Regions from separate parts of the Bradyrhizobium genosp. P genome, predicted to be linked through region 1. Evidence: riboswitches for the same ligand, from Rfam matches in the RefSeq annotation. Region 1 holds a riboswitch; the other holds the start of a gene.
The links. A riboswitch is a leader RNA that binds a small molecule or an ion and turns the genes downstream of it on or off. The one in region 1 is predicted to bind cobalamin.
Positions count from the first base shown of each region.

Region 2: linked by a shared signal. The riboswitch ahead of metE (5-methyltetrahydropteroyltriglutamate--homocysteine S-methyltransferase) and the one ahead of ACP2YO_RS03830 (DUF1636 family protein) in region 1 are both predicted to bind cobalamin.

Region 1 is NZ_CP188195.1:773,567-785,147, forward strand. Features, by position in the region: gene ACP2YO_RS03785 (antibiotic biosynthesis monooxygenase) at 1-808, shown strand, start outside; gene ACP2YO_RS03790 (hypothetical protein) at 1,455-1,610, opposite strand; gene ACP2YO_RS03795 (cold-shock protein) at 1,708-1,911, shown strand; gene bluB (5,6-dimethylbenzimidazole synthase) at 2,334-2,966, opposite strand; gene cobU (bifunctional adenosylcobinamide kinase/adenosylcobinamide-phosphate guanylyltransferase) at 3,034-3,537, opposite strand; gene cbiB (adenosylcobinamide-phosphate synthase CbiB) at 3,665-4,606, shown strand; gene cobD (threonine-phosphate decarboxylase CobD) at 4,618-5,583, shown strand; gene ACP2YO_RS03820 (cobyric acid synthase) at 5,587-7,035, opposite strand; gene cobO (cob(I)yrinic acid a,c-diamide adenosyltransferase) at 7,059-7,709, opposite strand; cobalamin riboswitch at 7,748-7,966, shown strand; gene ACP2YO_RS03830 (DUF1636 family protein) at 8,056-8,430, shown strand; gene cobW (cobalamin biosynthesis protein CobW) at 8,427-9,461, shown strand; gene cobN (cobaltochelatase subunit CobN) at 9,461-11,581, shown strand, end outside.
Region 2 is NZ_CP188195.1:2,626,833-2,638,413, forward strand. Features, by position in the region: gene ACP2YO_RS12715 (helix-turn-helix domain-containing protein) at 1-81, opposite strand, end outside; partial or broken gene metE (5-methyltetrahydropteroyltriglutamate--homocysteine S-methyltransferase) at 493-2,727, opposite strand; cobalamin riboswitch at 2,833-3,057, opposite strand; cobalamin riboswitch at 3,169-3,365, shown strand; gene ACP2YO_RS12725 (hypothetical protein) at 3,877-4,029, opposite strand; gene ACP2YO_RS12730 (coproporphyrinogen-III oxidase family protein) at 4,199-5,674, shown strand; gene ACP2YO_RS12735 (hypothetical protein) at 5,928-6,896, shown strand; gene ACP2YO_RS12740 (GNAT family N-acetyltransferase) at 6,966-7,457, shown strand; one part of gene ACP2YO_RS12745 (IS630 family transposase) at 7,546-7,882, shown strand; one part of gene ACP2YO_RS12745 (IS630 family transposase) at 7,882-8,495, shown strand; gene ACP2YO_RS12750 (acyl-CoA dehydrogenase family protein) at 8,694-9,869, opposite strand; gene ACP2YO_RS12755 (class II aldolase/adducin family protein) at 10,523-11,296, opposite strand.

The DNA.
Region 1 (11,581 bases):
CCCGCCGCTGCAGGTCGATTGGGTGATCCTGCAGCGCTTCGCCAGCCTGGAAGATGCCAAGCGATGGCTGGGCTCGTCCGAACGGCAGTCCCGCATCGAAGGGGCCACCCCAATGCTTGTGGGGCGCGACGACGTTCACATCGTGCGCGACGATGCCAGTGCCGCGCGCACGGCGCCGGTCTCCGCAGTGATGAGCACGCGGGTAAAGCCCGGCATGGAGGCTGAATACCTGAAATGGGAGCAGAAGGTCGCCGCGGTGCAGTCGAAGGCAGCGGGGTTGCAGGGCTATCGCTTCGAACCGTCTGTGCCGGGCGTGCAGGAGGACTTTGTCGCGATCTTGCGTTTCGACAGCGAGACCAATCTGCGGACTTGGCTTGAGTCACCGCAACGACGTCAGCTGCTCGACGAAGCCGCACCGCTGACGGCTGAATTCCACGCGCGAATAGCGCAAAGCGGTTTCGAGCAATGGTTTCGCGACGCCACGCCTGAGGGTGCGCCGGCGCCCGCAGCGTGGAAGATGAACATGATCGTCCTTCTGACGCTCTATCCGGTCGTATTCCTGTGGGGCCTATTGGTGGGCACTCCAATTCTGACAAGGGCACTAAACCTGAATTTCCCGGCTGCACTGTTCATTGGCAACGCGTTCAGCGTCATCCTTACCTCGTATCTGGTGCCGTGGACCGCCAACCGGCTCAGCTGGTGGCTAACACCCCCGAAGCCCGGACGAACCCTTGTGCACCTACGGGGCGCCAGTTTGCTGGTCGCGGCCTATTTAATCATGATCTTGCTGTTCTGGAGGGCTTTATAGCTGGTCGTGCGGCCCGTGTTTTGATCAGGCTGACCCTCACCAGCCGCTTTGAGTGTTGAAGGGCCGGACAATGACAAGCGGGCTCCAACAGCGCAGACTTAAGGTCAAACAATTCGGATTTAGCAAGACGTACGACGGACATGTTTGGATCGGTCCCGAAAAGCAGCTCGAGTTCAGGCATATGCGAAGAGCAGCGCTAAGTATGCTTATGGTGGGCGATGCGCGGCCCAACGGCCACACGCCTATCATTCCGATTGACCACGAAACACTGCTGATCCGGCTCGGCTAGGTTGTGAGCTTGCAGGGGCGGCTGTGAATGACGGCGCCGGGCAGGAAGCGGATAGCGACCATCGAAGCCCCGCCACCGCAGAGCGAAGACGGGCCGCTCTCAAAATCAGATTAAGCCACTGCTAATTTTAAGCTAGGCTACTGCGGTCGGAAATTGGCCAGTAACCCCTGTTGGGTACCGGCCGGTTTTGATCCCTAGCGGGGATGTAGAGCTGCCCCTAGGGGGCGCACCGCGGACTTTGGCGAATGATCGATCACGCTAGAGCCCTCGAAGCCAGATTGCCAAACTTTGAAACCAAGGGCCCGCCGATTCACGCCGGCCGGCCTTGATCAAACACAAACTTTGCGGTGGGGCTGACTACCTCGTTCTGTCGGCAATCCATAATCCGACTGCCGCTCCGACGGCGCTGAACAGGACTCCAGCGTAGGACAGCAGCTCGCCGCCCCACAGCGCGGGAACGAAGCCGCCGATCGTTGAGCCGATCAAGACGGCGATCCAATAACGCGATCCCACGCCAGTCCTCCCCGAAGCCCCGCCGGAGGGTTTTTCTTGCTTTCGATCATCAATTGCCATGGGATAGAAGTCCACAAATGTTTGGGAGACGACAACCGTGGCGACAGGTACTGTGAAGTGGTTTAACGCGACCAAGGGCTTTGGATTTATACAACCGGATGGCGGCGGCAAGGACGTGTTCGTCCATATCTCCGCAGTTGAGAAAGCCGGTTTCAGTTCGCTCGCTGAGGGCGCCAAGGTGAGTTACGAGATTGTCGCCGATCGCGGCAAGGAGTCGGCCGGAAACTTACGGCTCGGCTGATCAGTTACTCGTCACGCTTCAGCTTTCGCTTGCTTCAATGCGGATCCTTTCGCGTCAGATCGAAGGCTATCGAAAAACGGCCCCAGCCGCCAACCCAGTGGTAGGTTTTCTCCGACTGGGTCTTGGGGGCAAGATCTAGTCGCAGCTTCTCACTGCTTGAAGGTGAGGGACCTATCCGGGCAATCAAGCAGCCACGCGCTATGCGCCCGCCGTTAGCTATTGATTCTTTGCCGGTAAGCCCATCTGGTTTCTTGGAATCTAACATTTGTTAATCGAGGCCGCCAACTGAGGCGGCCTTCTTACTGCCCGAAGATCAAAAAGATCGCGGCGCTGAGGGCGAGGAAAAATCCGGCAATACGGAGAACGCGATATCGGCGCGCCAGCGAGCGTCACCGTTCCAGTCGGGACCGTGCGTCGCTCCGCTAGCGTCGGATTGTGAATTCACCCGAACCCCGTCGTGATTCCCACCTGGCCTGCTCGAGCTCGGGTCGGTCAAGCTCTGCCTCGGGGTAACCGATGCACAGATAGCCTATGAATTTCCAGGACTCCGGCACGGCGAGAATTTTGTCGATGCAAGCTGGATTCAGGATCGATACCCAGCCCAGCCCGATGCCTTCCGCGCGAGCGGCGAGCCACATCGAGCAGATCGCGGCTACGACGGAATATTCGGTGGTTTCGGGCATCGTTGCGCGCCCGAGACCGGCGCCGATGATTTCGGTCTTTTCCGCGAATACGGCCAGGTGGCCCGGTGCTTCCTCGAGGCCTGATAGCTTGAGAGCCGCATATTTTGCCGCGCGTTCGCCCGAATAGGATTGCAGGGCCTCGGCATTGCATGCCCTGAAATCCTCGATCACGGCGCGGCGTCTCGCGCTGTCCTCGACGATGACGAACCTCCACGGCTGACTGAGGCCGACGGATGGCGAAAGGCAGGCGATCTCGATCAGCCGTTCGATGGTGCCGCCCGGCAGCGGGTCCGATCGAAAGCGACGCACGTCGCGACGCCACACGAACAGCTCGTGGAGTTGACGGCGAAACGTATCGTCGAATGAGACCATCAGGATCGTCGTCCCGTCTGGAGGAGGGGGGCCGCCATGGTACCTGCAAGGCGGTTGATGCAGCACGTCATTTAAGCTTCATCGGCAGGCCGGCCACCACGAATTCCACCTCGTCTGCGACGCCGGCAATAGTCTGGTTCATGAGTCCGGCGGCGTCGCGAAATAGCCGCGCCAACGCATTGTCGGGCACGATGCCGAGGCCGACCTCGTTGGTGACCAGGATCACCGGGCTGCGCTGGCGGGCCAGCGCTTCGGCCAGGCGTGTAACCTCCTGCGACCAGTCTCGCTCGGCATGAAGCAGGTTTGACAGCCAGAGCGTCAGGCAATCGACGAGCCTCGCGCCGCCGCCGTCGGTCTTGCTCAGTGCCTCGACGAGGTCGAGCGGCACTTCCCGTTCGATCCAGTCGCTTCCCCGCCGCGCGCGGTGCCTGGCGATACGTTCGTCCATTTCCGCGTCGAGCGCCTCGGCCGTGGCAATATAGACGGGCTGACCCGGAAAGGCGCGCGCGCGGAGTTCGGCGCGGTGGCTCTTTCCCGATCGAGCTCCGCCCGTTACCAAAATCGCGGCCATCATGATCTCCTGTCGGCCCAGCAGTAATCACCAATCGCGATGAAAGACAAAGCTGAAATCAGCCGCGCGGGGCTTGCGCTCGGCCGGGGTCTTGCGCATCAGGAGAGATCGAGGCGGGAGACAAAGCGTGGGCTTTGCGGGAGCGATGGCGGTGGCGATGGCGGTGGATGCCCTGATCGGTTGGCCGGCCTGGCTGTTTGCGCGTGTCGGCCATCCCGTGACCTGGCTCGGCTGGGTCATCAACGTCGTCGATACCACCTGCAACCGGACGTCTGACACGGCCGCATTCCGTCGCGCGGCCGGCGTTGCGGCAGCTATCCTGGTGATTGCGCTGGCGGCCACGCTCGGTTGGGCCGTTCAGCTCGTGCTGGCCTCGGGATGGACCCGCGTCATCCTGGTGGGAATTCTGGCGTGGCCGCTGGTTGCCTTGCGTTCGCTCGATGATCACGTCGCGGCGGTCGCGGATCCCCTGGAGTCCGGCGATCTCGCCGGCGCACGTCTGGCGGTCGCGCACATCGTCGGACGCGACCCCGCCACGCTCGATAGTGCCGGCATTGCGCGCGCGACCATCGAGAGCCTGGCCGAGAATGCGTCCGATGGCGTCGTGGCACCGGTGTTCTGGGGCGCCCTGTTCGGGCTGCCGGGAATTGTCGGCTACAAGGCGATCAATACGCTCGACTCGATGATCGGTCATCGCACGGAGCGGCACGAAGCCTTTGGATGGGTTGCCGCCCGCATCGACGATCTTGCCAATCTTATCCCGGCGCGCTTGAACGGATTTCTTTTCGTGCTGCTCTCTCCCCAGCCGTTGCAGGCGTGGTCGTGCATGCTGCGAGATGCAAACCGCCACCGTTCTCCGAACGCGGGCTGGCCGGAAGCGGCGATGGCCGGTGGGCTCGGCGTGCGGTTCAGTGGTCCCCGGATTTATCACGGAAGCGTTGCGAATGAGCCTTGGCTGAACGAAAGCGCGCGCGATCCCGATGCCGCCGATATCCGCCGGGGATTAAAGCTCTATCGTCGCGCCATGATGCTGTTGGCTGTGGCGCTTGCGATCCTGGCCGTCGTGTGAGGGAACGGCAGATGCGTGAGCACGGTGGCAATCTCGATGTCGCTCAGCGGCGCTTCGGCGGCCGTGCGGAGGACTGGATCGACCTGTCGACCGGGATCAATCGGCTGCCTTATCCATCCGTCGATGTCGAACCGGGAATCTGGAAGGCTCTGCCTTCGCGATCCGACATCGAGTCGCTTCATGACGCGGCGCGGCACGCCTACGCCACCGATGCGCCGATCATCGCGATGGGGGGCGCCCAAGCGGCCATCCAAGCGCTGCCGCATTTGTCCTCTCGCGGCCGGGCGCGCATCCTTGCGCCCACCTACAACGAATACGCTGCGGCTCTATCGGCCTCCGCCTGGGACGTTACCGAAGTTTCCGATCTCGGGGCGCTCGCGGGCGCTGATCTTGCGGTGGTCGCCAATCCCAACAATCCCGACGGCAGGCGCCACGATCCGAGCGATCTGCTGGCGCTCCTGCCGCGCGTCGGCCGGCTGGTGATTGATGAGAGCTTTGCCGACCCTGTTCCTGATCTCTCGCTGGCGCCTGAGGCGGCACGGCCGGGGCTTTTGATCTTGCGTTCGTTCGGAAAGTTTTACGGGCTTGCCGGCCTGCGACTCGGTTTTGCGATCTGCGGCGAGCGCGAGATCGCCGCGCTTGCAGCAATGGCGGGTCCCTGGCCGGTGTCGAGTGCCGCGATTGCCATCGGGCGGCGGGCGTTGCGCGACAAGGCCTGGGCAAAGGCGACATCGACACGCCTGGCGCACGACAGTCTCAGGCTCGATGAGGAAGTGCGACCGCAAGGCTGGACACTGGTCGGCGGCACGCCGCTGTTCCGGCTTTACGAGACCGGCGATGCGCTGGTCGCGCAGAAGATGCTTGCGCGTGACCATATCTGGTCGCGCGTCTTCGAGCAACGACCGGGATGGCTCCGCCTGGGTTTGCCCGGCAGCGAAACGGAATGGTCGCGGCTCGCCGTCGTGCTGTCGCGCTGACGATCAACGAGCGAGCGCCAGCATCCCCGCGACATCGAGATGAGCTTCGATGTGATCGGCGAGCGCCTCGAGCGCGCCTTCCACCCTTGCACCGTACGGTTGGTCCGCGACGGGAATATCGAGTTGCGCGAGGAATGCCTTGCGGAAGCTGTCGGACGCGAACAGTCCATGCAGATAGCTGCCCAGGATGCGTCCATCGCCGGAGACAGCGCCCTCCGGCGTTCCGCCAACCGACGCAAACGGGCGTGCCCGATCGGGGCCGTCGGTATGCCCGATATGGATTTCGTAGGCGCTGATCGATTGATCCGTGGCGGCATGGACGGCCGTCACCCGCGTGAGCGTTTTCTGCTCGGTCATGACGGTCGCGACGTCAAGCAGTCCGAGACCGGGCGTTTCGCCGGCGGTCCCTTCGATTCCATCGGGATCGGCCACGCTGCGTCCGAGCATCTGGTATCCGCCACAAACGCCCAACACGTGACCGCCACGGCGGCAATGCGCCAGAAGATCGATATCCCAGCCTTGGGCGCGCAGAAACGCGAGGTCGCCGCGCGTCGATTTCGTGCCGGGCAGGATGACGAGCCTGGCATCGCCCGGGATGGCTTCCCCGGGGCGCACCATCACGAGATCGACACCGGGTTCAAGCTTCAGCGGATCGAGATCGTCGAAATTCGCGATCCGCGACAGCGCAAGAAAGGCGATCTTGCATTGGCCGGGCTTGCGCGCCTCACCGAGCCCGAGCGCGTCTTCGGCTGGAAGCTCGCCGGCGCGGGCGAACCAGGGCAGCACCCCGAACCCACGCCAAGCGGTACGGGTTTCGATCAACCGGTAGCCATCGTCGAACAGCGTCGGGTCGCCGCGGAATTTGTTGATGACGAAGCCCTGGATCATCGCGGCATCCTCGGGATCGATGACCGTCTTGATGCCGACCAGTTGCGCAATCACGCCGCCACGGTCGATATCGCCGATCAGCACGACGGGGACGTTGGCCCGGCGCGCAAAGCCCATATTGGCGATATCGGATTTGCGCAAGTTGACTTCGGCCGGGCTGCCGGCCCCTTCGACCAGCACGAGATCGGCGCGATCCTTCAGCCGTTCGAAACTCTCCAGCACCGCGCCCATCAACGAGGGCTTCATCGCGGTATATTCGCGCGCGCGCGCGGTCGCCACACGCTTTCCCTGCACGATGATCTGCGCGCCGACATCGGTCTCCGGCTTCAACAGCACCGGATTCATGTCGGTGTGCGGTTCGACGCCAGCGGCCAGCGCCTGCAACGCCCGCGCACGTCCGATCTCGCCGCCGTCGACGGTCACAGCGGCATTGTTCGACATGTTTTGCGGTTTGAACGGCAGCACGCGCAGGCCGCGTCGCCTGGCGGCGCGCGCCAGTCCCGCGACGATGAGCGATTTGCCCACGTCCGAGCCTGCTCCCTGGATCATCAATGCGCGCGCCATGGCGTTTGCCTGCTCGGCTTCCGCTAGAATTCGACGCCCGGCTGGGCCTTGATGCCGGACCGGAAGGGATGCTTCACGAGTGTCATCTCGGTGACGAGGTCGGCTATCTCGATCAACCCCTCCTTGGCATTGCGCCCGGTGAGCACGACGTGGGTCATCGGCGGCTTCGATGTCGTCAGAAACGCGACGACGTCGGAGACCGCCAGGTAATCGTAACGAAGCGCGATGTTGATCTCGTCGAGCACGACCATGCGCAAGGCCGGATCGGAGATCAGTTGCTTAGCCTTTTCCCAGCCGGCTTGCGCCGCGGCGACGTCGCGGGCGCGATCTTGTGTTTCCCAGGTGAAGCCTTCGCCCATGGCATGGAATTGACAGAGATCGCCGAAATGCCCGGTGAGCAGGCGGCGCTCGCCGGTGTCCCAGGCGCCCTTGATGAACTGCACGACCGCGCAGGGAAAGCCGTGCGCCACGCAGCGGACGATCATGCCGAAGGCGGAGGAGGATTTTCCCTTCCCCGCGCCGGTATGAACGATGATCAGCCCCTTTTCACCGCTCTTGGTCGCCATGATCTTGTCCCGGGCGACCTTCTTTTTCGCCATCTTGGCGGCGTGGCGATCGTCCAGCGACGCCTCGCTGCCGACGGCTTCGTCGCCGGGGTGTTGATCAGAATTCATCTGACATTCCTTTGCCTTGACAAGTTCTGGGCCAGGACGAATGGTGGGTTTACGTTGGTTCCTGTCCTATGACAGGCGAAGAGGGAATGCGATAGGCCGAAGCCGCAAGGTTTGGTCCGAAGAGCAGCCGCCCCCGCGACCGTGACCGGAGAGATGTCCAAAGCCACTGATCCCCAAATGGGGTCGGGAAGGCGGGGATCGAAGGGTGGAAACCCTGCTCCGCAAGCCGGGAGACCTGCCAGCGTGATGTTTGAGACCGGCGGACGGGGTGTTCCGCGACGGGGAACGAACCTTATAGATGGGTTCGTGTGCCTCATCGCCTCCCGTCGTTAATCCAGGAAGGGCGATGACCGTTACACTTCATGTTTGCACCACCTGCCGCGCTGGCCAGACGCTGGAGGAAGGTGAGGTGACGCCCGGTGCGCGCCTGCATTCCGCAATTCTCGATGCGGGTGTGCCTGATGGTGTCACGCTGGTTCCGGTTGAATGCCTTTCCGCGTGCAGCCAAGGCTGCTCGGTCGCGCTCAGCGCTCCGGGGCGCTGGTCCTATGTCTACGGCCGGCTGTCCGCCGCCAACGCGACGGATGTGATCGCCGGTGCGTCCGCCTATGCGGCGGCGCCTAACGGCATCGTGCCGTGGCGCAGCCGTCCGGAGATTTTTCGCAAGCAGTCGCTTGCCCGGATTCCACCCGTTGCCGTCGTGCCAGAGGCCGCAGAATGAACACGCTCACCAAAATTCCGGTCACTGTCATCACCGGCTTTCTCGGGTCAGGCAAGACGACGCTGATCCAGCACCTGATCCGTAACGCCAACGGCAAGAAGCTCGCGGTGCTGGTCAACGAGTTCGGCAGCGAAGGCGTCGATGGCGACATCCTGAAGTCCTGCGCCGACGCCAATTGTCCGACCGAAAACATCATCGAACTCGCCAATGGCTGCATTTGCTGCACCGTCGCCGATGATTTTATCCCGGCCATGGAGCAATTGCTCGCGCGCCCCGTGAAGCCCGATCACATCCTGATCGAGACGTCGGGGCTCGCGTTGCCGAAGCCGTTGCTCAAGGCGTTCGACTGGCCCGAGATCCGCTCGCGGATCACGGTCGATGGCGTGATCGCATTGGCCGACGCGGAGGCGGTCGCAGCCGGCCGCTTTGCGCCGGATCCCGCTGCGGTGGACGCGCAGCGTGCGGCGGACGAAAATCTCGACCACGAGACGCCGCTGTCGGAAGTGTTCGAGGACCAGATCGCGTGTGCCGATATTGTATTGCTAACCAAGGCAGATCTGGCGGGTTCGAAAGGGCTCGAGGCAGCCAAATTGGCAATCAGGGCCGAAATGCCGCGGGAGGTGCCAATGTTGCCCGTCGTGGACGGGACGATTGATGCACGCCTGATCCTGGGCATTGGGGCCGCGGCGGAGGATGATCTCGCTGCGCGTCCGTCGCACCATGACGGCGAAGATGACCACGAACACGACGATTTCAATTCCGTGGTGATCGATCTTCCGGAGATCGTGGACGTCGATGCGCTGGTCGCGTCGATCAAGGGACTGGCGCGCGAGCAGAATGTGCTGCGCGCCAAGGGTTACATCGCAGTCGAGGGCAAGCCGATGCGATTGCTGGTGCAATCGGTCGGCGAGCGGGTGAGGCACCAGTTCGACATGCCGTGGGGCGCACGGCCGAGGCAGTCGAAGCTGGTCGTGATCGGCGAACACGGCGATATCGATGAAGCCGCCATCAGGGCGCGTCTAGGTGTCTGATGCACGTCGTCTTCCGGGAAAGCCGCGGGCTTGAGGAGACCGCGACACCAAGGGACCTCGGCCAGGATCCGGCCGATCTCGTGGTGCTCTCGTTTTCGGACAGCGATCTCGCCGTATTCGCGTCCGGCTGGCGGCGAGGCCGCAGCGCGCTGCCATCGCTGAGGCTGGCGAATCTGGTGGAGTTGCGCCACCCGCTGTCGGTCGACACCTATATCGAACGGACGCTGTCGCGGGCGCGGGGCATCCTCGTGCGGCTGATCGGAGGCGAACCTTACTGGTCGTACGGATTGGCCGCCCTGCATCGCCTGGCGAAAGACCGTAACATTGCATTCGCGGTGCTGCCGGCAGATGGCCGTGACGACCCGCGGCTGGATGAATTCTCCACACTGCCGGTCTCGACGCTGCGCAGGCTCAAGGTGCTCTGTGACAAGAGCGGTCCTGTCGCAGCGCAGGCCGTGCTTGCCCAGCTGGCACTGGCGTCAGGACTCTATGCCGGACCGGTCGTCGGTGAAATCGATCTTCCCGAGATCGGTTTCTACGATCCTTTGCGTGGCGTCGTCGCGGTGCTGCCAGCATCGGATGGCCGGCCACGGGCGCTGGTGACCTTCTATCGATCATATCTTGCGGCCGGTGATATGGCGCCGGTCGATGCTTTGATCGCGGCATTGCGGCAGAAAGGCTTTGATGCATGCGGCGTATTCGTCGTGTCGCTGAAGGCACCTGGCGTCGCCGATTGGCTGCGTGCCCGGTTTGAACAATGTCCTCCTGCTGCCATTGTCAATGCGACCGCCTTCTCTGCTGTCGGTGACGACGGCACGACGCCGTTCGATGTCGCATCATGCCCGGTGTTCCAGGTCGCATTGTCCACCGCGCAGCGTGACGATTGGGCTGGCTCGCTTCGCGGTCTTTCCCCCGGTGATCTGGCGATGCACGTGGTGTTACCGGAGGTCGACGGGCGGTTGTTTGCGGGTGTCGTGAGCTTCAAGTCCGCTGGTGAGCGCGATCCGGATCTGCAATTTGCCCATCTTGCGCACCGGCCGGACGATGGGCGTGTGGCGGCTGCGGCAGCACGTGTGACCGCCTGGCACGGGCTTGCCAGCAAGCCGACCAGCGAGAAACGTCTCGCGATCATACTATCCAATTATCCGGGCCGCCCCCATCAGATCGCACATGCTGTCGGGCTCGATGCGCTCGCCTCGGTCGATGCGCTGCTATCGGATCTCGGCGCGGCCGACTTTGATGTCGAGACGGTCAAGTCGTTGGGCGACGTTCTGTTGCGGCAGACATTGACGTGGAGCATCGCCGACTATCGCGCGGCACTTGCCAGCCTTCCACGCTCGCTGTGTGACGATCTCGCGAGCTCCTGGGGTGCGCCGGAGGATGATCCCGTTTGCCGTAGCGGCGAATTTCCTTTCATGGCGATACGATGCGGCAAGTCCATCATCGCCGTTCAGCCGGAACGCGGTGACCTCGGTCATCGCGGCGCCGAATATCACGACCTCTCGCGCACGCCCCGCCATGCCTATGTCGCGTTCTACCTCTGGCTCCGGCAGCAAGGCACCGACGCAATGGTCCACATGGGCGCGCATGGAACGCTGGAATGGCTGCCCGGCAAGTCCGTTGCGCTGTCCTCCGCCTGCTGGCCGGAGGCGCTGATCGGGGACATGCCGATCGTCTATCCCTTCATCGTCAACGATCCCGGCGAAGCGGCGCAGGCCAAGCGCAGGATCGGCGCCGTCACGATCGGTCACCTGCCGCCGCCGCTGGCGCAAGCCGCGTTGCCGGAGGGGTTGCGCCGGCTCGAGCAGCTGCTCGATGAATATTCGACTGCCGACGGGCTTGATCCCGCGCGGCGCCAGCGTCTGATCGCTGATATCCGCGAGGAAGCGCGGATGGCCGGGCTGGAGGAGGATCTGGGGCCTGCCGCCTCGGTCTCTGCGGCCGAAGCCATTCCACAAATCGATCGCTTTGTCTGCGATCTCAAGGAAAGCCAGTTCGGCGACGGTCTGCATGTGTTCGGCCGTGGCGATTGTGGCGAGGCCGAGAAGTATGCGTTGCGCGATGCGCTCTCCGGCAGGCGGGTTGCGCCGGGCCCATCGGGGTCTCCCTATCGCGGGCGC
Region 2 (11,581 bases), 1.9 Mb from region 1:
CTTGCGCGCGTCCTGAATGTCGGCTCCGAGTTTGCGGAGGGCGCGGCGGACGCTGGCGGAGGGACTATGGGGCGTAGGCATTTTGTAAACTTCGTGATGCACTAACTGGCCTTTATGTAGCATGAAGCTTACAAAAGTCTATAAGCAAAAGAGGTAATTAGGTAGGGATTGGTTGAGCGTGCCCGGAGCTTGGGTGTGTCCTTTTTTTGAGAATCGGGGACGTGGTAGTATCGACTAGGCTCCCGGCAGGAGCCCGCCGCCCGTCGTAGCGAAGCCGTTGAGGCGCTGTCCTGATCAATTGTTCCCGCCATGTCATGTCGGGCTCGAGAGGTGGCTGACGGGCGACGCTTCGCTAAGGGCCGGGAAGACGTGTTTTTCGACCTCTACTATCACGAACTTCCCGAGAGCGGCCCGCTCGCTACGGCACCCAAAAGCTGGGATCGGCATATTGAAAGTCTTACATTTTGTCCGGCACTATCCCGATTGCCCACCCGGGTTGATCCACAGCTGCGAGTCGGATAGCCCTTGCCGGGCCGACGCAATCAGGTCCCGCATCTCGGCCGCCCGCCTCAGGAACGCGCGGCGAATGGATGTCGAAGACGCCGGGTTCGATATCGTTTGGATACTTGTAGCCCTTGAATGCGTCGAGCAGCTCCATCTTCGAGCGCGACGTCTCGATTGAAATGACGTCGGCGTCCATCGCCGCTATCGCATATGATATCGTTGAACTCCGAATAGCGCATATGAGTATGAATCTGCGTTTCGTTCGCGCCGCCGGACGAGCAGATACGGAAGCTGTCGACAGCCCAGTCGAGATAGGTCTTCCACTCTGATCGCAGCAATGGCAGTCCTTCGCGAAGCGCAGCTTCCTCGATCTGGATCATGGTCGCGCCGGCCGTCTCCAGATCGGTTACCTCGTCCCGGATCGCGAGCGCAATCTGGCGGCATGCCTCGCTGCGGGAGATGTCGTCACGAACGAACGACCAGTTCACGATCGTCACTGGCCCGGTGAGCATCGCCTTCATCGGCTTCTTGGTCAAGGACTGCGCGTACCGCCACCAATCCACCGTCATCGGCTTCGGCCGCGAGACATCGCCAAACAGCATGGGAGGACGGACGCAGCGCGAGCCGTAGGATTGGACCCAGCCGTGCTTCGTGAATACGAAGCCGGAGAGTTGCTCACCGAAATACTGCACCATATCGTTACGCTCGAACTCGCCATGCACGAGCACATCTAACCCGATGTCTTCCTGCCAGCGTACGGCGCGCGCCGCCTCTCCTTAAAATTGCTCGTATTGTGCGTCGCTCATCTTTCCCCGAGCATGCGCGGCGCGGGCGTTGCGGACATCCGCCGTCTGCGGGAACGATCCAATTGTAGTCGTGAGGAACGCTGGCAGAGCGAAACGTTTGCGCTGGACCTCGGTGCGGTTCGCAAACGAGCTGGTGCGGCGGCGCATGGTCTCGCCAATTTCCGCCATTCGTCGGGCGACAGTCGGGTCATGGATCTTTGGCGACGTCTGGCGGGCCGTCGCCGCGAGGTCCGAGCTGGCTACCGCATCCGCGACACCCTTGTCGCCGGCGAGCGCCCTTGCCAAGACCGCAAGCTCGCCGATCTTCTGGACGGAGAAGGCAAGCCAGCTCTTCACATCGAGATCGAGATCGGTCTCCAGTTCAACGTCGATCGGCACGTGAAGCATCGAGCAGCAGGATGCGATCTGTACGCGATCTGCGCCGAGCTTCGCGATGGCGGGTGTGAGCCGATCAAGGAGCGCCGAAAGGTCGGAACGCCAGACATTGCGGCCATCGACGACGCCGAGAGAGACCACGAGATCCTTCCGCGTTTCGTCGACCACCGCGCTCAGCTGCTCAGGCGCGCGGACAAGGTCGAGGTGAACGCCCGCAACCGGCAAGGCCAACACGGTTTCCAGGTTGTCGCCGACAGCCCCGAAATACGTGGCCAGCATGATCTTGAGGCCGGGGACGTCCTTGGCGAAGCGTGCATAGGTCCGGTGCAGTGCAACGCGTGACGGGCGATCGAGATCGAGAACTAGACACGGCTCATCGAGCTGAACCATTCAGCGCCGCGCTTCGTCAATTCCTGGAGAACCTCGACATAGACCGGCAAAAGATCATCCAGCAGCGACAGCGGATCAAGTGCCGGATCGGCGCTCTTGCCGAGCTTCAAGAATGTGACAGGGCCGACCAGAACCAGACCAGTCTGATAGCCTGGGCTCTTCGCCTCATCGTATTCCTCGATGGGCTTGCGTGAGGACAGCCTGAAGGTCTGGCTCCTGTGAAATTCCGGCACCATGTAGTGATAATTGGTGTCGAACCACTTGGTCATCTCCGCGCTGCCGTGCTGTGCCCGTGATGGGCGTGGCCGCAACTCGCATCGTGCCCATCGTCCTGTGCGCCGCGCGCCATGGCGAAGTAGGTCTTGAGCGAGACGGGTCCCGTTTTCCAGCCGTAAGAGTCCGGAATGGCTCCGACCATGACGCTGGTATCGAGCACCGGATCGTACAGCGAGAAATCGCTCGACGGAATCACGGTGGCACCGGGAGATTTCTGCCGAGCCCAGTTGGCAACGCGAAGTCCGGCCGCAGCGTCAAGAAGTTGCTCTTCGCTGATTTTTCCGGCCCAATAGCTTTCGAGCGCGAGCTTGAGTTCGCGGCGCGGCCCGATCCGGGGCGTGCCGAGTGTTGCAACAGGAAGTGAGAGAGTAGACATAGCTTTAACCCCATGGTTGTGGGGGCAAAAGGCCATGGCGGACGGCGGGCAGAGAGCCACCAAAGCGGCAACTGCTTGGCGTACCACCGGGACACCCCGCCCGTGGACGATCATGTTGTCGGGGCAGGTCTCCTGGCTCGCGGGTCATCGCCTGCATCCGGCCTTCCCGAAGCATTTGCTTCAGTGACTTTTGTGGATGCAGGCTCGCCGCCTACAGTTGCGGGGGCAGCGCCGGCATTGCATCGATCCTGGATTGATCGAGAGCGCACCGGCTTCCCTCTTAGCTCCAGATCAAGCGGGACCTGGAGAACCTCGACAGCTTGGATTATCTGCGACAGGACCGTCGCGTCAACCTCTCGAACGTTTTCTTCGACGCGGTAGACCTCCATCGCCGGCACCGCGGTGGTGCAACGAGCCAATTGACCCCGGCTTTGACAAACTTCTGACATCATCTGTGACGGTTCTCCTTACGGAGATCAAAAGGGAACGTGGTGCGGGATTTCCCAACGCCACGGCTGCCCCCGCAACTGTAAGCGGCGAATCTTTCGTCATATGCCACTGGGAATCTGGGTCCTGGGAAAGTGACGTCGAGGAAACGACCCGCGAGCCAGGAGACCTGCCGCAGCCGTTGTCACACGCGAAGATGTCGGTCGGGGAGCAACGGTCCATCCGCTGATGGCAACTTGGCGTCAACTGGGATGCGCAACGCGGGAGCGCTTGCACTCTTGCCGCGCCCGGCCGGGTTCTTTTTACAGCGATCAGTGCAGTTGCGATGATCACGATAGCATCGGTCGCATGCCGTCGAAGGTTGGAGTAGTTTCAAAGATGCTCGGGACAACCGCTGGATCAGCCAATTAGAACTGCCGCCAAAAGCGCTGCGGCCCTAAGGTCGGCATTGCGAACATCATCCTTGAACGGATGTTTGAGTTGGATCGAGAAACCGCGGCCATCACTCAATACACCGGTTGTCGTGTCCGGTTGAAAACACTCATGTCCGTAATCGGACGCCGAGGCGCAAGTATTCCGTCTTCGCCGCTCGCGGCACATGTTTCTGGCCTCTTTTGAAGCAAGGCGCGTTCGCCTTTGGTGGCACGTCGATTGCTAGTGCACAGTGATGGATCCACACAACAATCGGATTCGCAGCGTCGATTAGGAGGAAACCAGATGAAGCGCGGTCTCCGTTCCGAAGATCGATTGCCCCCAGGGGAGCGGGGAAGCGAACAGAAGTTGTGCGGGAGCGCGCTGGATCGGGCCGAGTTCGCCGACCGACTCCGCTTTCATCACATCGGGGAGTTCGCGCATCTTTTTTTCGAGGGATACTAGCCCACCGCGGCGCTCGAAGCATTCCTGGGCGCCGCTTCGCAGCAGACGGGCAATGTTCGCATCGGCTGCGACATCGGCCTATCGTCATCGAACGAACTGAGCCGCCCTCGCGCCTTGCCTGCACGCAAAAGCTAAAGGAGTCCAAAAGATGCGCGCGCCGAGCTATTCCGAGACTCTGGAATTCGCGATCGACAGGTCGTACGACATTAATATTGACATGCTGAGGTCGCGAAATTTGCACCTTGACGCGTTCAACGATTATCTCGTCGCTACATATCCGCCTCTTAAGGCAATGGGGGACTTCAATCCCGAAAAGCTGTTGGATCGGATTGCGTCGTCAATTGATCTGTATTTCCACATCCCCTTCTGTCATCAATATTGCACCTTTTGCCACTTCGGCAAGCAGATCAATCCACCTTCCGAGCGAATCGAGCGTTACTTGGCGGCTTTGGAAAAGGAGATGAGTTGGTCGGACGCGGCGCTTGCCGGCAGAACTATCGAGACGGCCTTCATTGGAGGCGGCACTCCTTCATTTTTGACGAACGATCAACTCAAAACGCTATTTGGCATGATTAAGCGGCGCTTTGATTTATCTAAGTCCGAAGTGAGTTTCGAATTACATCCCTCTCTTGGGACGCAAGCGGACGCTGCAGATCGCGTATCGACCTTACTGAGAGGCGGCGTAAATCGCTTCGTTCTCGGTGTTCAAACTCTAGATGAAAGTATTTTGCGGATCCTAAACCGCGGGCACGGTGTAGATGAGGTGATGCAGACAGTAAAGTTGCTTAAAAACATGAGCGTTGAGAATCTATCTCTTGATCTCATGTATGGGTTGCCGCAGCAAACGCTCCGAAGCTGGTACGACTCCCTTATCGGCCTGCTCGATATGGGAATAGAGAAGTTTAACGTATTCCCATTGATGTTTAAATCGACGGACCCCGTTGCTCGCCATTTGGCCAGCGGACGATATCAGTTCGCCGGGGCTAAGGAGCGCATCATAATGCATTTCATGGCGGAGCACATCCTTACGAGCCTCGGCTATCGCCATGGGCCGATTTTCTATTGGACTAAGAGGTCGCAGCCGCACTCCGTTCAACAGACCCGCAAATACGATTCCTGGAACGACAACAATCTGGTCCCGTTTGGGGTTAGCGGATTTGGTTACATGAGTCAGTGCCAGTTCTATAACGAGGCAGATCTGGATCGCTACTTGAACAAGGTTGAGGCGGGCGAGAAACCGGTGTGGAAGGGTGTCGTCCTGTCGCAAGACGAGCTCATGCGCAGAACGTTAATATTCGCTTTGCGAAGCAGCGGCGTGTTGCTCTCCCGCTTCGAGCAGGAATTTGGGGTATCCCTTGAGGAATACTTTGCTCGCGAGCTTAAAATCTTGAATGAGGCAGGGCTCATCTGCATTTCAAATGATGGCGTGCTTTCGTTGACTGCGTCCGGCATTGTCAATTCGGGCGCAGTATCGTTGCAATTTTTCTCGGATAATGTGCTTGAGCGGGTCGCATACAATGACAGCAGGATAACAGACAAACGGACTGATCTTATCGAAAAGCACGATTACTCGCCGGCCGCAAGATACGGGTCAAGTGTCGAGATGAAAGCTGTTTTTCAATGACATCGTGGATGTCCTCAGCTATGGCCGATAGTGGTTCGTTTGCCGCCCGGAACAGCCGCCGCTCTTCTCGCAGAGCATATTTTCTCACCTGACCGACAATATTGATCGCAAGCAGCGAAAACGCCCGCTTGGGCTACTCAGCAATTTTGTCGTCGAACAACTACCGCACTGTATTGCGGAGATCAAATTCACTGAACGACCGAACGAAGCGGTTCAGGCCCTTGGACGTACCATAAGCGCAACCACCGCGGAGATGAACTATGATGCGCTGTTACTGAGTTTGCCGCAGTCCGATTTCGAGGTCGCCAAGACAGACATCCAGTATCTCGTCAATTGCGCTTATCAGATGTCGGCGTTTGCCCGCCTCCCTTCCTGCGACGCCGAACTGACCGTGGGAATGGCATTGAGTCGCCTGGCGCGCTTGGCTTGTCAGCGGCAGCCTAGCATTGGGGTCTTGTCCTATGAGGATATGATCCTTACCAATCCGGTGCAGAGCGACGCACGCGTATATTGCCTTGGCGCGGCCGGCGTGGAGGAGCGCGATTTTTGCTTAGGCCATCAACTAATCGAGAGTGAATTTCAGTCAGCAATTGACGCTCTACTTGAGTTGCGTGATGTGGCCGGTGCGGATGCGGGTCAATGTCTTGCGCGATGCCTAGAGCGCCTTGAGTCGGCAAGTGGTGTTCTGACTGGCTTTGATGAACGTATGTCTCCGGACCTGTTTAGCCAGTTTCGCGTGTTTTATGGAAAAAATCCTTACAAGAATACGCTTGGCCCAAGCGGCCGGTTCTCAGCCCGCGTCGTGGCGGTCTCGGTGCTACTCGTCGGTGAAGAGCTGTTCCGCCAAAAGCCTCAGTTTTATAGGGACCTATATCGACTGTCCGAATACTATCCGCAGCGATGCATTCGCGAGGTATTCCGCTGGCTGTCGCCAGACAAGGGGCGCGTGTGGTTCAAGCCAGGTTGGCTGGAAGGGAAAGCGGACTTTCCCAGGTTTGCAACCATATCGCCCGTGATAGAGCGCCACGGCGGTGAAATCGAAGGGTTGCGCGCATCCTGTGTTTGTGCGCTGGATCGGTTTACCCGGATGCACCGTAGTGCGGCTCTAAAATATACGGTTGAGCCAGGTCGACCACTTGTCGGTGTTGAAGCGACGGAAAGTATAGAGGCTGTCCTTTCTCAGAGGTTGTTGACGCCAAGCCCGTCCGTAAGCCGAAGGTAGATTTACCTGGGCAAGCAAACAGCAATGCCGAGGCGCAGGCGTCCAATGCTACTCGAAAGGCGATGGTCAATGCCCCAGGACGAAGCGATCTTTCGTCGGTTCGATTCAGCGGATGCCGATAACGTATGGCATCTGCATAGAACCGCATCGGAGGATGTTAGTGTGTGTGGCCCGGAAGGCACGTGGGAGGATGATTTACGGAATATCGGGGAGGTATACATCGGGTCAGGCGGTGACTTCATGCTTGCGCATATTGGTTGCCGTCTCGCTGCCATGGGTGGACTGAAACCTATTGATGATGGCGTCGTAGAGTTGAAGCGTATGCGGGTCGATCCCGCCTTTCAACGACGCGGACTTGGAAGAAGGATTCTTGGTGAGTTGGAGTCGCGAGCCGTTGCGCTGGAATTCAAGTCGATCGTACTCGACACGACAACGATCCAAGTAGGAGCTCAAAGACTTTATGAGAGCGCTGGCTATGTTCGCCGCAGGAAAGGGATGCTACACGGATATGCGGTGATCTGTTACGAGAAGCGGCTCACCGCCCAGGATGATCCCTTCTAGAGCATTTTCACAATTGGTGGAATCGGAGGATTCCCAGCGCGGTTGCTCCATGATTCAGTTTCCGCATTGATTCGAGGCGGAGGCTTTGATGGGAGCACCTTATTCTCAAGATTTGCGTGAACGGGTCATTTCCGTCGTCGACGGCGGAATGGGAGCGTATCAGGCAGCGCCGCTGCTGCGGGTCAGCGTTTCCTACATTTACAAGGCGCTGGGGCGTTGGCGGGCGACTGGCGAGACGACGGCTCGCCCGTCGGGCCGCGGGCCGGCTCCGAAACTTGCTGCTCACGATGAAGCGCTGCGCCAGCGGATCGTGCACAAGCCAGACGCCACGCTGGAGGAGATCCGGGCGTGGCTGCTGGCCACGCACGACGTGAAGGTCAGTATCGGCTGCTTGTGGAAGCGCCTGCGCCAGCTCGGCCTGACGCTCAAAAAAAGTCACTGAGAGCTGCGGAGCAAGATCGGGCCGATGTCGCCGAGGCGCGTGTGGAATGGCGCGCCGGTCAGGCGGAATTGAGCCCGGAGCGCCTGGTCTTCATCGACGAGAGCGGCGCGTCCACCAAAATGACCCGGCTTTACGGCCGCTGCGCGCGCGGCAAGAGGCTCGTTTGCACAGTCCCGCACGGCCATTGGAAAACAACCACCTTCGTCGGAGCTTTGCGCCAGGACGGCATGACCGCGCCGTGCGTCTTCGACGGCCCGATGAACGGCGAGACATTCCTCGCCTGGGTCGAGCAGTTCCTCGTTCCGACGCTGCGGTCGGGCGACATTGTCGTGATGGACAATCTGTCGAGCCACAAGGTCAGGGGCGTCCGCGAAGCCATTGAGGCGGCCGGTGCGATGTTGCGCTATCTGCCGCCATACAGCCCGGACCTCAATCCGATCGAGCAGTTCTTCGCCAAATTAAAGTCCCTGCTGCGCAAGGCAGGCGCACGAACTCTCGAAGCCCTCGACAACGCAATCGCCGACGCCCTTACCCGCTTCTCGCCAACAGAATGCCTGAACTTTCTCGCCGATGCCGGTTATCGTCACCAACCATGAAAACGCTCTAGATGACCAAATAAGATTGGCAGGCTGCGTAATCCTTTTCGCGCCGCAGATGGCTCTATAATGCAGACCCGGCAATCCCGGCCATCGAGTGAGGGGATGGACAACGGGAGTAGCTTCGGCAGTCTTGGCCATCTCGCAACGTATTTTTTGCGGAAGGTCGTGCGGAAATGGTCGTGTATTGGAATCATTTCATGGAAAACCTGGCTGCGCTGGAAGCCCGAGCAGGAGCCGGCCGGCGCTCTGCAGCGTTCCTTCGCTGAGAAAGGCGTGCTGGGCCACCACAAAGCTGTCGCACATCGCCCCCGCTAGATTGTGCGTGGCGTAGACTGATTTGGTTCCGCCGAGACCGCAGGCGATCTTGGCGACTTCGGCGCTGCATCGTGCGGCATTCGTCGCGGCGAGCCGCATCAGCATCACCGTGGTCAGATTTGCCGCGCCATTGAGCGCTTCGTTCCACAGCTCCTCGGTGGCCTCATAGAAGAAGGAGCGGGCGGAGCGCAGCATGGCCTCGGCTCTGGCTATCTCCAGCTGGATATAGCCGCGGTCGGCCATAACGGGCGCTCCGGTGATCGAGGGGCGGCTCCTGGCCATAGCGATGACATCGTCCAGCGCGGAGCGAGCAATACCGATGCCGACGATCGCAAGCACCTGCGCGGCGAACGCGACGGACGGGTAACGGTAGATCGCTGCATCGAGCGACGTCCGGCCGCCGCGGATCAGGGTCCATTCCTCCGGCACTACGACATCCCTGACCACGAGTTCGTGGCTGCCGGTGCCTTGCAGTCCGATCACGTCCCAATTGGAGCGGATTGTCACCTTATCGGCCGGCATCACGGCAACACGCGGAAGGCCCTCGGTTGAGTCGCCTTCCACCGTGATGCCGACGCCGATCAGGTCCGCACCGGAAGAGCCGCTGCCGAACTGCCAGACGCCGTTGACGATAAATCCGTCGGTGCAGCGTTTGGCCGACTGCAGCGGGAAAAGCCCGCCTGCGTACACCACGTCGGGTCCGTTCGCATATATGCTGCGAAGCGTCTCAATGGGGAGCGCGGCGAGATAGCAAGCGGCACTGCCGAAGCTTGCTACCCAACCTGCGGAGCCGTCCGCCTCGGAAATGCGCTCGATCATGCGGCAGAACTCAGCCGGCGTTCGCTCCTCGCCGCCGAAACGCCTGGCGACCATCGCTCGATAGACGCCAAGCCGCTTAAAGCCGTCGATGATATCGTCTGGGATCTTCTGCGCGACGACGAACTCAGACCGACGCGCCCGGATCTCGGCGAGCAGGCTCGACAGAGTTGTCGCGCCTGGCTTGCTTGTCGTTACGCGCTTATCCTCGAGTGTCGGCTCCCTATCCTGGCCGCTCATAATGGCGCTCCGCCTGCTAGAACCAATTTGCGAGGAAACGTTTCGCATTGCTGCCGGGCACTGTACTCTTGTGCCAAGCCGACAACGAACCGCGCCGCGCCTTCACGCACTCTCGGTGCAGTCTAGGTGGGGATCCTCCGAGCCCACCTTTAACGTGTGCTCGTAGCGGGCAGTCGGCGCACCACCGCGGTGAATTCAGGCACAACCACAAAGCGAGATCCGTCCCGAACGTCATCGGCCAGCAATTGCTTGAGCGACGCTTCTCCACGCTCGCGCACGACGCCAGGCGAGAGCCCATCTGGGCTACAGCCCTGAGACGCAAATCGAAACGATGTTCCCGGTCCGGCACGCTGTTATCAAGCAGACTCATACGATACATCGTTCTGGGAGACTCTCGTTTACACACCCGAACAAGTTTCCATTTGCGGATATGCAGACGAACCGACTTGCGCAGGCTCTTTTGCCAGGAAAATGCCGCCTCATGAAGAAAATTAGGGAGCCAAGCTCCTCGGTTTCTTCGGAACCGACCGAATGATATGCCGCACTCGGTTTGACAGTTGGGCAACATTAACAAGTCAACGAACCGGTCTAAATCGAATTCCATCAGATTCATGCCTAAGCCAATGTGTGCATTTCCGCTTCCTTCATCAGTGCTAGTTGATGAAGTCAGGTTCGGTCCGCTCCAGCATCCGCCTGAAGGCAGCCCATTCAATATCAGATGTTCCCTGCACTTCGATGCTGTCGTAAAGATCGGCGTATTGCTGGGCGGTGTGGCAGGTGACTCCTTCGGAGAGAGGCGCAATTCTCGCGCCCGTAGCCTGGATCGCCAGCTGCGCAAGGCAGGAGCGCTCGAGATTGTGCATCAATTTGAAGGCTTCGGCGACCGAGCGTCCGCAGGTGATCATGCCGTGGTTGCGCAACACCATCACGAACTTGCCGCCAAGATCGGCGACAAGACGGGCGCGCTCATCGAGATTGAGCGCGACCCCTTCGTAATCATGATAGGCGACACGTTCGGCGAACTGCAAGGACCATTGATTGAGCGGCAACAGCCCCTCCTTCAGCGATGAAACCGCAACGCCCGCGATCGTGTGGGTGTGCAGCACACAAATCGCATCCTTGCGCGCCGAGTGGATCGCGCTGTGAATGGTGAAGCCGGCCGGATTGATGCCGAGCCCGAGGGGATCGTCGACAATGTTGCCGTCGATATCGACCGTGACGAGGTTGGAGGCGGTCACCTCCTCAAAGCGCAGGCCGAACGGATTGATCAAAAAACGGTCATGACCGTCGGGAAGGCTCGCCGAGATGTGGGTGTAGATGCTGTCATCGAGACCGAGCCGGTGAACCAATCGATAGGCTGCAGCTAGGTCGATTCGCCTCTCCTGCATTGCGTCTTTGACGGCGGACGTCGGCGCATCTCTTGTCATGGCTTCTCAAAACCTTCCGTTTGTCACGGTGGCCGCCGGACCACAGCGGACCAAATCAATGGATTCCTCGGTCGGTGGCTGTTGGACCGCCCTGACCGTGCCCATCCTTCACCGTGTTACAGCAATCGATGTGCCACCAAAGATGTTGCGCGAGCCTTGCTTTAACTGAGGAAAGATCATCTGTTACGTGCCGCGTCGACAGAATGCTTGTGCCTCAGTGTCTGGTTCCGGACATAAATATCGCCAACCGGACACGGCGGGCTGAACACGACAGCGTGGATGTTA